Regions from separate parts of the Salinicola sp. RZ23 genome, predicted to be linked through region 2. Evidence: predicted binding sites of a transcription regulator. Region 2 holds the regulator's gene; the other holds the start of a gene.
What was found. Region 2 encodes LexA, which represses DNA repair genes until DNA is damaged. Its sites were predicted from a motif close to TACTGTNTANNTANACAGTA; they were not measured.
Positions count from the first base shown of each region.

Region 1: recN (DNA repair protein RecN) is a predicted target of LexA. The motif match lies at 3,091-3,110, and genes of this name have one in related genera.

Region 1 covers NZ_PZJK01000003.1:66,084-71,146, forward strand. The annotation lists gene DOM67_RS02545 (RnfH family protein) at 1-232, shown strand, start outside; gene DOM67_RS02550 (outer membrane protein assembly factor BamE) at 257-679, opposite strand; gene fur (ferric iron uptake transcriptional regulator) at 752-1,201, shown strand; gene recN (DNA repair protein RecN) at 1,382-3,055, opposite strand; gene grpE (nucleotide exchange factor GrpE) at 3,389-4,012, shown strand; gene dnaK (molecular chaperone DnaK) at 4,135-5,063, shown strand, end outside.
Region 2 covers NZ_PZJK01000015.1:106,456-111,518, reverse strand. The annotation lists gene nagZ (beta-N-acetylhexosaminidase) at 1-856, opposite strand, end outside; gene DOM67_RS15315 (TetR/AcrR family transcriptional regulator) at 936-1,592, opposite strand; gene lexA (transcriptional repressor LexA) at 1,875-2,522, shown strand; gene dinB (DNA polymerase IV) at 2,535-3,596, shown strand; gene purU (formyltetrahydrofolate deformylase) at 3,634-4,482, opposite strand; gene DOM67_RS15295 (ribonuclease J) at 4,796-5,063, shown strand, end outside.

The DNA of each region.
Region 1 (5,063 bases), on a different contig from region 2:
GCCAGGACTCACCGCCCGCGCGGCGGTGATCCGCGCCAACCTGACCGCGCACTTCGCCGAGCTCGATGACGCCTGGCTGGCCAGCGCGCCGCTGGGGATCTTCGGCGAACGCCTGGAAGCTCCCGAGCAGCGCGAGCTGCTGCCGGGGGAGCGGGTCGAGGTCTATCGTCCGCTGCAGCTCGATCCCAAGCAGGCACGACGCGAGCGGGCGGCCCGCAGGCCGCCGCGCTGACTCGCACTCGATAGAGAGGGGAGACTAGAGGCCAGTGGGGCCGACCTGCGGCACCGCGGCACCTTCACCGGCACCCTCGACCGCCGGGCCGGGGCCGCTGTCCTGGTCGAGCTCGACGTCGGAGTCCATGTCACCGGACTTCTGGATGTCGACCACCTGGTCGTTGGCGAAGGTGAGCGTGACCCGTTTCTCCACCGTGCCGCCGTAGGCCTTGTCGAGATAGAAGACGTAGTCCCACTGGTCGGAGGAGAAGGGCGCTTCCATCAGCGGCGTTCCCATGACCTGAACGACCTGGGCGCGGCTCATGCCGGTATGGAGCTGAGACACCATGTCCTGGGTAATGAGGTTGCCCTGGACGAGGTCGCGTTTGTAGACGCCAAAGTAGCTGCAGCCAGCGATGAGCGACGCTGCGAGCACGAGTACGGCCGTTCTGATCAGGTTTTGCATTTGAGTCCGTCTTTCACTATCGTTGCGTGGATTGATCATACCCGACACGGGACGCCACTGCGAAGAGCGACCATGGCCGACGAAAACCAAGAATTGCGCAAGGCGGGACTCAAGGTCACTCTGCCGCGTGTCAAGATCCTGCAGATCCTCGAAGCGACACGTATGGAAGAAGAGCTCCATATGAGTGCCGAGGACGTCTACAAGGCGCTGCTGGAGTCGGGAGAAGATGTCGGCCTCGCTACCGTATACCGTGTGCTGACTCAGTTCGAGGCCGCCGGCCTGGTGGTGCGTCACAATTTCGACGGCGGCCATGCCGTGTTCGAGATGACCCAGGAAGAGCACCATGACCATATGGTGGACCTGGAGTCCGGTGATATCGTCGAGTTCTACGACGAAGAGATCGAACGGCGCCAGCGCGAGATCGTCGAGGAGCACGGTTACGAACTGGTCGAGCATGCACTGGTGCTCTACGTTCGCCCGCGCGGCTCCAAGGCGACACGTCAGGACAGCAGCAAGAAGTAAAATGGCCGCGGCCAGGCGCCCACGGCGCTTGCCGGACGGAAACGACGAATATCATCAAAACGCCGACCCCCAGGGGTCGGCGTTTTGCGTCTGTGTATGCGTGTCATGCCGAAGGCGAGGGCATGTGTGATGGTGTGAGTGATGAACGATGGTGGGGCGGCGTGAACGCCGCCAGGGCGCTCAGTGCGCCCCGGTCTGGCTCGCCGCCAGCATCTCGCGGGCGTGGGCCAGGGTGCGCTCGGAGAGCTTGACGCCGCCGAGCATACGCGCGATCTCGCGCACTCTGCCTGCCTCGTCGAGCTGCGCCATCCGGGTGCGGGTGGCCTCGTCGCTCGACTGCTTCTCGATATGCAGGTGCTGGTGCGCCTGGGCGGCGACCTGCGGCAGGTGGGTCACGGTCATGATCTGGGCCTTGTGGCCCAGCCGGCGCAGCAGCTGGCCGACGATCTCGGCGGTGGCGCCGGAGATACCGACGTCGACCTCGTCGAATACCAGCGTGGCCAGGGTGCTGTGGCTGGCCGCCACCACCTGGATCGCCAGGCTGACGCGGGAGAGCTCACCGCCTGAGGCGACCTTGGCCAGCGGTCGCGGTGGCTGGCCGGGGTTGGCGCTGATCAGCAGGCTGACGCGGTCGACCCCGTGGGGCTGCGGCGTCTCCAGCGGGGTGACCTCGACCGCGAAGCGTGCCTTCTCCATGCCCAGGAAGGCGAGCTGCTCCTGCACCTGACGGGCGAACTCGGTGGCGCTGGTCTGACGCGCTTCGCTGATCTGGCGGGCGGCGTCGCGGTAGTGCTGGCGCGTCTCCTCGAGTCGCGCGCGCAGGCTGTCGAGATCCTCGTCGCCGCCCTCGAGGGTCGCCAGCTCGGCACTCAGGCGCTGGTGCAGCTCGACCAGCTCGTCGGGCATGACGTGGTGCTTGCGGGCGATGCGATGAATCTCGCCGAGGCGCTCGTCGACCCATGCCAGCCGCTGCGGATCGAGCTCGGTGGACTCGACGAAGTGGTGCAGTTCGCGGGCCGCCTCCTCGAGCTGGATCTGGGCATCATTGAGCATGCCGAGCGCTTCCGCCAGGCTGCCGCGGTCGCTGCCCGGCACCCGTGACAGGCGCGTGTGCGCCTGCAGCAGCAGGCCCAGTGCGCCGCCCTCGTCATGGTCGCAGCAGTCGGCGGCGAACTGCGCCTCGCGCAGGCTCTCCTCGAGGTGCGCCAGGGTCTCCTGCTCCTGCTCCAGCGCTTCCAGTTCGTCCGCCTGCAGGGCCAGCTGATCCAGCTCCTCCACCTGATAGCGCAGCAGCTGGCGCTTGGCCTCGCGCTCTTCGTCGTTCTCGCTGCGCTGGCGATACTGCTTGCGCAGGCTCTGCCACTGGCGGTGCAGCGCCGCCAGCTCGTCCACCGCGCGGCGCTGGCCGGCGGCGTCATCGAGCAGGCGACGGTGGGTCTCCTCGTTGAGCAGCGCCTGGTGGGCGTGCTGACTGTGGACGTCGATCAGGCACTCGCCGAGCTCGCGCAGATCGGCGATGGTGCAGGGCTGGCCGTTGATCCACGCCTTGGAGCGCCCGGACGCGGTGACCACCCGGCGCAGCAGGCACTCCTCGCTCGGCAGTTCGCGCGCGGCGAGCCAGGCCCGCGCCTCGGCGCGGCCGCTGAGATCGAAGCGTGCGCTGAGATCGGCGCGTTCGGCACCGTGCCGCACGCCGCCGGCATCGGCGCGTTCGCCCAGGCAGAGCCCGAGGGCACCGAGCAGGATCGACTTGCCCGCCCCGGTCTCGCCGGTGATGGCGGTCATGCCGGCCTGGAACTCCAGGTCGAGGGTGTCGACGATGGCGAAGTCGCGAATGGCGAGTTGGATCAGCATGCTGCCTCCCGAGGATCGATGGCGGCCATACAGTGGTCTGTTCGTTTATACAGTAGTCGGTTCGGCGCTTCAATCCACCTCGCGGTGCCTGATGGACGCGTGTCGCCTGTCGGCGTTCACGCAAAGCGCACCAACGCTTGAGATCGTGGCGGGCAGCCCCATATAGGCAGTCACTTGGACGTCAATAGCGATCGTCGATGACGCAGGCGCCGAGCAGACCCCACTCGGAAGCGTCGCCATGGTGTGACGCTGCCCGGCCCAGGGGCTCGCCGGTGCTGCGCCGACGCTGTCTTCATACTGGTGCTTTCATCACATCTATATCGGGAGAGACTCATGGCCAGAGATCCGCAGAAGCCCGTCGACGAAGAGATCGAGCGCGCCGAGCGCGACGGCGAACCGCAGCCGACCCAGGCGCCGCTCGAGGGTGATCTCGACGCGGTCGCCGACGAGCTCGAGCACGAGCCGGGCGAGAACGGCGGTGACGCCAACCCCGAGGCAGAAGTGCTGGCCGCGCGGGTGGAGGAGCTGGAGCAGGCGCTCACCGAGGCCAAGGATCAGTCGATGCGTGCCGCCGCCGAGGCCCAGAATGCCCGCCGGCGCGCCGAGCAGGATGCCGAGAAGGCCAGGAAGTTCGCGCTGGAGAAGTTCGTCAAGGAGCTGCTGCCGGTGGTCGACAGCCTGGAGAAGGGGCTGGAGAGCATGCAGGAGGTCGACGAGACCCACCGCGAAGGGGTGTCGATGACCCTGAAGATGCAGCTCGACGCGCTCGCCAAGTTCGGCGTCGAGCAGATCGACCCGCAGGGTGAACCGTTCGATCCGCAGTTCCACGAGGCGATGAGCATGGTGCCCAATCCGGAACTCGACCCCAACACGGTCATGGATGTGATGCAGAAGGGTTACACCCTGAACGGGCGGCTGGTGCGGCCGGCGATGGTCATCGTCAGCAAGTCGGCCTGACGCAATCTGGGCCGGCGGGGCTTGAAAGGCGCCCGAAAGCCCCCAGATAGCAGTCAATCGCGCTACACGCGCCGCCAAGACAACGTATCGAATCGTCAACGAATTGTTAGAGGTGAGGAATTATGGGACGCATCATCGGTATCGACCTGGGTACGACCAACTCCTGCGTCGCCGTGCTCGACGGTGACAAGACTCGCGTTATCGAGAACGCCGAAGGCGCTCGCACCACGCCGTCGATCATTGGCTACACCGACGACGGCGAGACTCTTGTCGGTCAGGCGGCCAAGCGTCAGGCGGTCACCAACCCGACCAACACGCTCTACGCCGTCAAGCGTCTGATCGGCCGCAAGTTCAAGGACGACGTCGTCCAGAAGGACATCAAGATGGTGCCCTACCGCATCGTCGAGGCCGACAACGGCGACGCCTGGGTGCAGGTGAACGACAAGAAGCTGGCACCGCCGCAGGTCAGCGCGGAAGTGCTCAAGAAGATGAAGAAGACCGCCGAGGACTATCTCGGTGAAGAAGTGACCGAAGCGGTCATCACCGTGCCGGCCTACTTCAACGACTCTCAGCGTCAGGCGACCAAGGATGCCGGCCGCATCGCCGGTCTCGAGGTCAAGCGCATCATCAACGAGCCGACCGCGGCTGCGCTGGCTTACGGTATGGACCGTTCCACCGGCGACCGCACCATCGCGGTCTACGACCTGGGTGGCGGTACCTTCGACATCTCGATCATCGAAGTGGCCGATGTCGACGGCGAGAAGCAGTTCGAGGTGCTGGCGACCAACGGTGACACCTTCCTGGGTGGCGAGGACTTCGACCTCAAGCTGATCGACTACCTGGTGCAGCAGTTCAAGAGCGATTCGGGCATCGACCTGTCCGGCGACAGCCTGGCCATGCAGCGTCTGAAGGAAGCTGCCGAGAAGGCCAAGATCGAGCTCTCCTCGGCCCAGCAGACCGAAGTCAATCTGCCCTACATCACCGCCGACAACACCGGTCCCAAGCACCTGGCGATCAAGGTCACCCGGGCCAAGCTCGAGTCGCTGGTCGA
Region 2 (5,063 bases):
CGGGATCGTTGCAGATCACCGCCATGTCACAGCCGGCGGCCCAGGCCGCCTCGGCGCGTGCCGCCGGGGTACCGGCAGCGTGGGCGGCGGCCATGGTCAGGTCATCGGAGAAGATCGCCCCCTTGAACCCGAGCTCTTCGCGCAGCAACCCCAGCCAGCTGGGCGAGAAGCCCGCGGGGCGCTCGTCGAAGGCGGGAAAGATCACATGGGCCGGCATCACCGCATCGAGCTTGCCTGCCAGCCGCGCAAAAGGCACCAGATCGTGCGCGCGCAGCGCCTCCAGCGAGCGCGAATCCCGGGCCACGGCGTGGTGCGAATCCTGACGCGCCCCGCCATGCCCGGGAAAGTGCTTGCCGATGGCGACCATGCCAGCGTCATGCAGACCATCGATGAAGGCGCCGGCCAGCGCCGCGACCACCTCCGGGTCGGGGGAGAAACTGCGCGAGCCGATCGCCGGCGACTGGTCATCGTCGAGGTCGAGCACCGGGGCGAAGGTCAGGTCGAAACCGCACGCTGCCATCTCCATGCCCAGCAGCCAGCCGGTATCCAGCGCCAGGGCCAGAGCCGCCTCCGGCGCCTCGGCGAACTGTCGCCCCAGGGTCGCCATCGGCGGCAGCCGGGTCACGCCCTGCTTGAGCCGCTGCACGCGACCGCCCTCCTGGTCGACGGCGACCAGAATGTCCGGTCGGCAGGCGCGAATCTCGCCGATCAGCGCCTGGGTGGTCCCCGCATCCGGGGTATTGCGCGCAAACAGAATGACGCCCCCGACCTCGGGGCGCGACAGCAGCCGCCGCTCTTCCTCGCGCAGTCGAGTGCCCTCGACGTCCAGCATTACCGGACCCAGCGGTTGTGTCATAGCCGTTACCTGAAACCGTGAAGCGCCCGATTCTAGACGACCCGTCGGCGTCATGACAGAGGGCGCTGCCGCTACCGTGTCAGGTCGCTGCTGGCTCAGGCGACTCCAGCGGTGCCAGCATGCCCGCCGCCACCACCGGCTTGAGCCGCCGGATCAGATCGCGCACGGTGACATGCTCGTGGTACTCGTTGTCGGCGATATCGCGCAGCGCATCCAACCCAGAGAGCGTGAACACCACGGTTCCAAGCATGAAGTGGAGGCGCCAGAAGCGCTCCGCCTCCGGCAGCTCCGGCGTGGCCAGCCGCAAGCAGGCGACGAATCGGTGGAAGGTTTCGCCGTAGTGCGCCTGAATATAGCGCCGCAGATGCCCCTGGGCCTGGGTATAGGCCAGCCCAAGAAGCTTCATGAAGATCTTGAGACTGTGGCGCTCCGCCGGCACCTCGAGCACGCTTTCGGCGAGGCGTTCGAGCAGCACCTCGAGGGGAATGGTCTGCCCGCCATAGTGGCGTTCGAGCCCGTCGAGCGCGTGATTGAGACGCTCGGCGAAGGGGTCGAGGTAACGCGCGAAGACCGCCTGGATCAGTGCCTTCTTGGAGCCGAAATGGTAGTTGACCGCCGCCAGATTGACCTTGGCCCGGGTAGTGATGTTGCGCAGCGACGTTTCGGCGAACCCCTTCTCGGCGAACAGCACCTCGGCGGTGTCGAGAATGCGGGTCACGGTGTCGGATTGGGCCATGGACTACCTCTTTCCTGTCGACATCGGGGGCTGCTCGCTGACACCGAAGCTGCCGGCCGACGCCTGTCGAATCAGCTGAAAAACGCCTGTTTAAAACGCTTTTGAATCTAACCACTCCCGGCGCGGCGGCACAATCGCGGCAAACGTCGAAGGCACCCTGCCGCCCTCTTTTCCTTGCCCACCCTTTTCCCTTTGTCTACCCCTTTCCCTGCCCAGCAGGACTGGATACAATTCCAGACTGTATACATGACCAAGCCCTGACAGGCCCCGGGGAGACGCCCAATGTCGAGACCGCTCACCGCCCGGCAGCAGAACGTCTACGATTTCATCGTCAAGACGATGACCGAGTTCGGCTATCCACCCACCCGCGCCGAGATCGCCAAGGCGCTGGGATTCCGCTCCCCCAACGCCGCCGAGGAGCACCTGCGCGCGCTCGATCGCAAGGGCGTGATCCGCATGATTCCGGGGACCTCCCGCGGGATCCGCCTGCCCGCTGCGGCCGGCGCACCCGAGCCCGTCGAAGCCGTCGAGACGGGGCTGCCGATCGTGGGTAACGTCGCCGCCGGCAGCCCGATCCTCGCCGCCGAGCACATCGACCGCTACTGCCCGCTGCCGGCCGACTACTTCGCCCCCAGGGCCGACTACCTGCTGCGCGTACGCGGGCTGTCGATGAAGGACATCGGCATTCTCGATGGTGACCTGCTCGCCGTGCACCGTACCCAGGAGGTGCGCGACGGTCAGATCGTGGTCGCCCGACTCGACGACGAAGTCACGGTCAAGCGCTTCCAGCGGCACGGGCGCCGCGTCACCCTGCTGGCGGAGAACCCCGACTTCGCCCCCATCGAGGTCGACCTGGAGCATCAGCAGCTGGATATCGAGGGCCTCGGCGTCGGGATCATCCGCGGCGGCAATGGCCTGGGCCTGCAGTAGACGCCAACGGCCATGCGCAAGATCCTCCACGCGGACTGCGACTGCTTCTACGCCGCGGTGGAAATGCGCGACAACCCCGGGCTGCGCGACCTGCCGCTGGCGATCGGCGGCAGTGCCGACAAGCGCGGAGTCATCGCCACCTGCAACTACCCGGCCCGGCGCTATGGCATCCACTCGGCGATGCCCACCGCGCGCGCCCTGCGGCTATGCCCCGAGCTCAAGCTGCTGGCGCCGGACTTCGACCGCTACCGCCGCGTCTCGCATGACATCCAGGCGGTCTTCCACGAGCTGACCCCGCTGGTGGAACCGCTCTCCCTCGACGAAGCCTATCTCGACGTCAGTGAGGTCACCCGCTTCCAGGGCAGCGCGACCTGGATGGCGCACTGGCTCAAGCAGGAGGTGCTCGCGCGTACGGGCATCGTGGTCTCGGTGGGCGTGGCGCCCAACAAGTTTCTGGCCAAGATCGCCAGTGACTGGGACAAGCCGGATGGCCTGTTCGTGATTCCACCCACGCAGATGGCGAGCTTCATCGAGGGGCTGGCGGTCAACAAGCTGCACGGGGTCGGCCCCGCCACCGCGGCCAAGCTGGAGGGGCTGGGTATCGCTACCTGCGCCGAGCTGCGCGCACGGCCGCTGGAGCAGCTGATCGATGCCTTCGGCAAGTTCGGCCAGCGCCTGCACGAGCTGGCCCACGGCATCGATGACCGTCCGGTCAACGTCACCCGCGAACGCAAGTCGGTCAGCGTCGAGACCACCTACGACAGCGATCTGCCGGATCTCGCCCAGTGCCACCAGGCACTGGCACCGCTGATCGCCCGGCTCGACGAGCGCCTGGCCCGCCACGGCAACCCCGATATCGGCAAGCAGTTCGTCAAGGTGCGCTTCCACGACTTCACCAGCACCACCCAGGAGACCGGCGCCCGGGGCGTGATCCATGCACGCTTCCACGAACTGCTGGAGAGCGCCTGGCAGCGCGGCGGCCGCCCGGTGCGTCTGCTCGGGGTCGGCGTGCGCCTGGCCCCGGAGGCCGAGCAGCGCCAGCTCAGCCTGTTCGACGGCGAGCAGCCGACCTGACGCCGCAGGCGAGAGGCCGACCACACCGGGGCAGAACTCAGGAGAAGACGACGGTCTTGTTGCCGTGGATCAGCACGCGGTCCTGCAGATGCCAGCGCAGGCCACGTGCGAGCACCGCCTTCTCCACGTCGCGCCCCAGCCGGACCAGGTCCTGGGGCGTATGGCAGTGCGACACCCGCTGAATGTCCTGCTCGATGATCGGCCCCGCGTCCAGCTCCTGGGTGACGTAGTGGCAGGTCGCACCGATCAGCTTGACCCCACGCTCGAACGCCTGGTGATAGGGCTTGGCACCGGCGAAGGAGGGCAAAAAGCTGTGGTGGATATTGATGATGCGACCGGCATAGCGCTCGCACAGCGCCGGCGGAAGGATCTGCATGTAGCGCGCCAGCACCACACTGTCGGCGTCAGCCGCAGCGATCAGCCGTTCGACCTCGGCGAATGCCGGCGCCTTGTCGGCGGGGTCGACGCTCACCCGATGGAAGGTGATGCCGTGCCACTCGACGAGCGCGCGCAGATCGTCGTGGTTGGAGATCACGCAGGGGATATCGCAATCGAGCTCCCCCGCCGACCAGCGGTAGAGCAGGTCGACCAGGCAGTGCGACTCGCGCGATACCATCAGCACCACCCGCTGACGCCGGCTGGCATCGCTGAGTCGCCAATCCATCGCGAACTCGCGGGCGATGCTCTCGAACTCGGCACGGAAGGCCGCGGCGCCGAGCGCCTCCGACTGAATGTCGTAGCGCATGAAAAAACGCCCGTTATCCAGATCGGAATGCTGGTTGGCCTCGATGATGGAACCACCCTGGGCGGCGATGAAGCCCGAGACCCGGGACACGATCCCGACCCGATCGGGGCAGGAGACGATCAAACGATAATTGTGCGGCATAACTCACGCTGACAGGGTCGAAGAAACGAAAAGTCGCCGCGCAACGACGGGCGCGACGACGCAACCTGCCTCGGCAGCGGCGGGACAATGCCCGCCGCGATCGGGGCTGCGGCATTGTACCCGATTCGCCGTGGCTGCGGCGCTCGCCTCGCCGGGCTCAGATCCCGGTTTGAGCGGGTCGAGAACGATGCCTTATAGTGAGTCGAGACTTTTCCCGTTAAGGAAGCCGATGTTTCGTCCGCGCGTGCACATTCGCCCCCGTACCTATCCGCCTCTGCTGTTTCATCCGTTGGGCGGTTGCGGTGAAATCGGCATGAACCTTTCGCTCTATGGCTACGACGATCACTGGATCGCGGTCGACTGCGGCATGATGATCCGCCAGGATCTACCCGACTCACCGCTGCAGATTCCCGACGTGGCCCATCTGGCCGCGGAGGGCATGATCCCCGAGGCGGTCTTCATCACCCATGGCCATGAAGACCATATCGGCGCCCTGGCCTGGATCTGGCCCCACTGGGGCTGTCCGGTCTATGCCACGCCGCTGGCGATCGAGATGCTGCGCGCCAAGTTCCTGGAACGCG